DNA from 2 places in the Paenibacillus barengoltzii G22 genome. Region 1 is predicted to be linked to the other one. Evidence: riboswitches for the same ligand, from Rfam matches in the RefSeq annotation. Region 1 holds a riboswitch; the other holds the start of a gene.
The links. Region 1 has a riboswitch for thiamine pyrophosphate ahead of C812_RS04005 (thiamine phosphate synthase). Riboswitches for the same ligand answer to the same signal wherever they lie in the genome.
Positions count from the first base shown of each region.

Region 2: linked by a shared signal. The riboswitch ahead of C812_RS02085 (ECF transporter S component) and the one ahead of C812_RS04005 (thiamine phosphate synthase) in region 1 are both predicted to bind thiamine pyrophosphate.

Region 1 covers NZ_KE159652.1:857,117-860,235, forward strand. Annotated here, with positions in the region: gene thiH (2-iminoacetate synthase ThiH) at 1-230, opposite strand, end outside; gene C812_RS03995 (thiazole synthase) at 234-1,013, opposite strand; gene thiS (sulfur carrier protein ThiS) at 1,018-1,221, opposite strand; gene C812_RS04005 (thiamine phosphate synthase) at 1,227-1,871, opposite strand; TPP riboswitch at 1,984-2,086, opposite strand; gene C812_RS04010 (FUSC family protein) at 2,303-3,119, shown strand, end outside.
Region 2 covers NZ_KE159652.1:425,149-428,267, reverse strand. Annotated here, with positions in the region: gene C812_RS02090 (ABC transporter ATP-binding protein) at 1-1,390, opposite strand, end outside; gene C812_RS02085 (ECF transporter S component) at 1,390-2,001, opposite strand; TPP riboswitch at 2,103-2,214, opposite strand; gene asd (archaetidylserine decarboxylase) at 2,396-3,119, shown strand, end outside.

The sequences.
Region 1 (3,119 bases):
GGGGTAAACAATTGGATTACGTTCCCGAACTGGCTTTGGGTGATCTGCTGTGCCCGTTGGGCCATCTCCTCCAAATGTCGATCAGCCGCTGGTGACAGCAAGGCTAACAGATCCTCCGCATCAAGCTTAGGCCTGCTAAGCGCCCGCCTTACATCTGCATCGCTGTAACCTTGAAGCCGCTGTGGAAAGGGGAAGCCTTCCCAGGATTGGATTTTGTCATAGAAGCTCATCCCTTAGGCCTCCACTTCATCCAGAAATCCGGTTAGCGGGGAAGAGGCTACCGCGTTTTGCTCCACCGGTCCCAGCCCGGCCAGATGGGCTAATCTGCCGGCTATAACGGCTGCGCGGAACGCTTCAGCCATGCCCAGCGGATCGCGGGCGGTTGCAATCGCCGTATTTAAGAGGACAGCCGCTGCGCCCATTTCCATCGCTTCCGCTGCCTCTGACGGCTTGCCGATCCCGGCGTCTACGATCACCGGCAGGCCTGATTCCTCGATCAGGATCTGAATCAATTCCTTCGTCCGCAGGCCGCGGTTGCTGCCAATCGGTGAACCGAGCGGCATGACGGCAGCGGCTCCAGCATCCCTTAACCGGAGCGCGGCCGATAGATCCGGGCTCATATAAGGAAGGACTACGAAGCCTTCTGCGGCCAGTACCTCGGTTGCTTTAATGGTTTCCACGTTGTCTGGCAGCAGATAACGTTGATCCTGAATGACCTCCAGTTTAATCCAATTGCCCATATCCGCCGCTCTGGCCAGCCTTGCGATGCGGATTGCTTCTTCTGCGTTGCGGGCACCGGAAGTGTTCGGCAGCAGCGTCATATGTGGAGGAATATGATGCAGCAGATTTTCCTCCTCCCAATCGGGATTCACTCTTCTTAAAGCGACCGTGATGACTTCTGCTCCTGAACGTTCGATCACTTCGGGAATTAAGGTGTTGCGGTTATATTTGCCAGTACCGATAAAGAGACGGCTGGACAACGCCTTGCCGCCTATATGGAATAAGTCCTGCATAGGATCAACCTCCCCCAACAAAATGGACTAGCTCAATACGATCCCCATCCGATAACGGGGTCACGTCATAGTCTTCCTTTCGTACAACTGTACCGTTTAGTTCAACCAACAGCTTTCGGTCCTTCCATGGGGGCTCTGCTAATAAATCGGCCAGTGTGACACAGCTTTCGTTGATCGTCGTCTCTTTCCCATTCAGACGAACCTGCACGGGGTTCACCTCCTTTCCAGCCAAGCTGCCTGTATTGCCTTGCGATATGCTTGGGCCTCTTCCGCCGGGTCTGGTGCATGGAACAGGCTTGTCATGACGGCAACCCCTTGGGCGCCGCAGCGGATGACCTCTCCCGCATGGTCCGGACGGATGCCTCCTATGGCGATCACCGGAACCGGGCAAGCTTGAGCCGTTGCCGTGAGTGCTGCCAGTCCTCTGCCGGGAAGTCCAGGTTTGCTGAACGTATCGTATACATGACCGAACAGGCAATAATCCGCTCCATCTGCGGCGGCTTGCATCGCTTCTTCCGCCGAATGAACCGACCTGCCCAAGCGCATCCCAGTGGCTAACGGACGAGCGGCATCCACTGGAAGACTGTGGCCGGCTAAGTGGACATTCATGGCCCGAGCAGCCAAGGCGACGTCCAGCCGATCGTTCACGACAATTTGGGACAGCGGAATGCCGGCTTCCAGCATCTGTTGAATGACCTCCAGCTGACCTTTCGCCGTGAGCTGCTTATCCCGTACATGGATGTAATCCAGGTAGGGCAGGGCTCTGAGGGACACCCTGAGCAGTTCGGATATGTGAATGGGAGAGATAGAGATCAGATGCAGTTCGGGTGTGGTCAGTGTGATTTTTTGGCTCGTCATGTTCACCCCTCTGAGGTTCGATATGCAATGCAAAAAAGCCCCCTCCGCAAGGAGGGGGCTAGTTCAGCAACAGAAGGAATAAGCCTAAATAGACTTATGTTCTGGTTCATACATGCTTTACGCTCCACTTCCCTACGCAGGTCTTAACCCGTTCAGGTTCAAAGGGTCCGAATCTTGCGATTCATCTCAGCCTTGCGGCTCCCCTAGTGTCGATCGATATCCATTTGTCATGTTTACTATACACGGGGATCCAAATAATTACAACCGTTGAATTGGAATGGGTTATGCTGGCTGCTTTACCTCGTTTCCAAGAAATTTTCATGAAAATGTCACGATTTATCGCAAAAATAGCTGGTTTGTGATGTTTAATGAAATTGAAGCGAAACAAAAACATTCTCTATAATACGGTCGGAGTTTGATTGGGGGGAGTGATGAGATTGAAATGGACGATTGGTTTACGCAATCTCAAGACGGGGCTAGCCATCTGTTTGTGTGTGATCGTTGCAGCGTTATTGCGCCTGGAATATCCTTTTTACGCTGCGATCGCCACGACCATTTCCATGGAAAATTCAGTTGCCAACTCCTTTACGGCCGGGAAACATCGGACGATGGGGACGTTTGTTGGGGCGATTGTGGGTGCAGGCTTCGCCATGATTGAACCTGGGAACGCCATATATTGTGCGTTAGGGGTCATCGTCGTAATCTATGTCTGCAATCTGTTGAATTGGAATAAGTCGATATCCATCGGCTGTATCGTTTTTTTAGCCATTATGTTAAATCTTCAGCCGGGGGAAAGTCCGATTTTTTATGGGATTAACCGGATCACGGACACCCTGGTTGGGATTGCTGTTGCGGTGATCGTCAATTTGGTCGTCTTTCCTCCAAAACATGAGGCGGATTTGGAAAAGGCGCGTAAATCTGTCGCCAAGCGAATGGCTGACTTATATGGGCAGATTACTTCGTGTCGGGAAGCCGTCGATTTGAAGAGTTTTCGTGCGGAGCTGGCTTGTCTGGAGAAATATTATCAGCTCTGCAAAGAGGAATTCCATCTGACTCGAGATCTCAGTGAATCGATGGAGCACATCGGCAAAGAAATTGAATCCTATCGCCACATCTATGAGCATTTGGTGATTTTGCAGCAGCTGCTTGCCGAGCATCGACAGTTACTGGTCGAGGCTGATCTTGAACGGAGTGATTCCGTTGAGGCAAGAACCAGCAACGCAGAACAGCAGTACAGAATTGAAACCG
Region 2 (3,119 bases), 430 kb from region 1:
CCGTCCCGCGTCGACGTAACGCCTCGCATAACTGCAGAATGGCAAACGTGTTCGCAGCATCCTGACCGAAGGTCGGCTCATCTAGCAGCAACACCTGTTGTTCGCGTACGGCCGCCGCAGCCACACTAAGGCGCCGCTTCTGCCCCAGCGACAGCTGGTAAGGATGCCGCATCTCCAAGCCGGTTAGACCAAACTGCTCTAGATACACCGTCACCCGACCGTTCAGCGTCCCGGCGTCAAGTCCATCCTCCCTCAGCGAGAAGGCGACTTCGTCCACCACCCGATCGGCGACAAACTGAAACTCCGGATTCTGGAAAACAAATCCGATCTCACGAGCGGCCGACTCCAAAAGTCGTCTGCGGTCACGTCGGCTAAGCTTCCCAGTCTCGATCCGTTTTCCCTGCAACGTAAATGCCCCCTCAGACGGCAGCAAGCCAATCAGACTGAGCAGCAACGAGCTCTTCCCTGCACCGTTTGGGCCAGTGATCGCAATCCAATCCCCGGGATACACGGCGGCTTGCCCGACTTCAATCACCGGCCGCCCATGCCGGAACCCGTGAAAATCAGTCAACTCCACGGCGGCAGGTCCATCCAATTGCCGGCTCCCCCCCACCGGCTCCAATAACCTGCGGCCAGCTTCTGTGGCAAAATACGCTTCCCATACGCCGGGATACCAGATCCCAAATTCAATAAGCTCGGAATGATACGTATCAAACACGACGTCCGGTGCCCCCTCGCCCAGCACCTTTCCGTCCGGTCCAAACAACACGACGCGGTCAACCAGACCTAGCGCCGTCAACTCCTCGATCCGGTGCTCCACGATAATGAGGGTGCGATCCTCAGCCACCTTGGCGATCGCTTGCCAAATTTGCTCTCGGCCCTGCGGGTCGAGCAATGCCGAAGGCTCATCCAGCAGCAGCACCTCCGGATCCCCCAGCAGCACGGAGGCAAGCGCCAGCCGTTGCTTCATCCCTTGGGATAGCGAATCGATCGGCACATGGAGCTCAGGCAGGTCAAGGCCCACCTTCGCCAATGCAGCCTGCATCCGCGCGGGCATATCCGGCTTCGGCACGCCCAAATTTTCTAAGGCGAACGCCAACTCCTCATCCACGTAAGGCATACAAAACTGCGTATCCGGATCCTGGAACAAAAATCGCCACGATGCGGGTAGCTGTTGTGCGGACGTGCGCATCGGAATCTCAACTAGGTCTGGAATGATGCCGCTCAGCACCTGGAGCAGCGTCGATTTGCCGCATCCGCTGGGACCCAGCAGCAGCACATGCTCCCCGCGCCGCACCGAGAAATCCAAATCTTTAAACACAAACCGATCCTCTCCCGGGAACTTGAGCCGCAGCTCCCGGATCTCAGCTGCCGTCGTTTCTTTGCTCATCAGTCATTCAACGCCGCATAATCTTTGGGATCAACGGGTCGCAGCAATGTCGTAACCCCTGTCGCCTCTACGGCCTTCACGACGGCATAAGCGAAGTACCCGCAGATCAGCGCCGAGCTGACGGCCCGCATCGCATATTTGGCAGTCAAGAGCCACGGCTCGTAATCCTGCACATAGCCGTAGAAGAAATCCGGGAGGACCGAACCCACGGCAGCCCCAATCCCAGCCAACGCAGCAACGGAGCCGGAAAATTTCCGGTACCGGAACGCGGCGAACACCAGCTCCGCCCCTAAACCTTGCAGCACACTGTAAAGGACCAACTGGACGCCCCACTCGCTCCCGAACAAAATTTCCACATGGGCAGCAGCGATCTCCGCGATTAACGCCACCCCCGGTTTGCGAATCAACAAGAACACCAGCGTTGCAGCCAGGAACCACATCCCGTACACCAGTTCATCGGCCTGGAAGAACAGGGGGGAGAACAAATTGTACACCGAACTCCAAAAGTGATACACCACACCCAGCACCAGCGAGACCAACACCGTTACCAGCACATCACTGAGCTTGAGACCACGCCCCGTTCTTTTTTGAACAACCTCTGACATCTTCATCTCTCCTCCTGATCATTTGATTTAAATCCTCGCATCGTAAAAAAAACCGCCTGAATAGCTCAGACGGTGGTCAGGTCACGGGGACGCACGAAGGCACAAAAAGTCCCGGACGATCGATTCTCTACGCTGGCATTATCCAGATCAGATTAACGGTCCGCGGCGCAATATGCCGCTATCTCAGCCTGATTCGCTCAAGCCCCCGTATCCCTATGCGATTGATATAAACATACACCAACCCCGCCCAGGCATCAAGCCTAAATTTGTACAAATCTGTAAACTGGGGGTTACCAGTCCGTTATTGATTTCGGTCTGATTCTGTGTCAAGATAAGCGGAAGTGGCAACGAATTCATCAATACCCATGCAGCATTACTGGACAGACTAGGAGGATGCGATTTGGCCGCGACATGGATGAAATGGATGACGGAGCTTTCCTCCCGGAAATGGTTATCCCGGTTGATAGGCAGGTTCTCTCATTCGGGGGTTAGCCGAGCAATGATCCCTTTATTCGCAAAATCGTATGGCATTCCGCTGCATGAAGCGGAGAAGGAGCTTCGGGAATACCGCACGTTAAACGAATTCTTCACCCGCAAGCTAAAGCCGGGCATGCGCCCGCTGCACGCGGAGCCGGGAGTGATGATTAGTCCGGTGGACGCGCTGATTACGTTTATGGGTGAGGTGCAATCCGGTACGATCCTGAACGTGAAAGGACAGAATTATTCCCTGGAAGCGCTGCTGGCCGGCTCTCCCCGCGTCGAATTGTACAAACACGGATACGCCTTTGTTCTGTATCTGAGTCCTACCGATTATCACCGGATTCACGCGCCCGTGACGGGCAAAAAGCTGGAAAGCGAGCACATCAAAGGCCGGGTCTACCCGGTGAACGATTTTGGCATGCGCCATATGAAGAAGGTGTTATGCCGAAACGAACGCTTGATCACTTACATCTCCCATGAGTATGGGGAAATCGCTCTTGTGAAGGTCGGCGCGATGAACGTGAGCAGCATCCAGTATACCGATCCTTCAGCAAAATCCTGGGAGCAAGGCGACGACCTCGCTTATTTCGAGTTTGGATCCACCGTCGTCCTGCTCACTCAGAACGGCACCTTCACCCCATGGC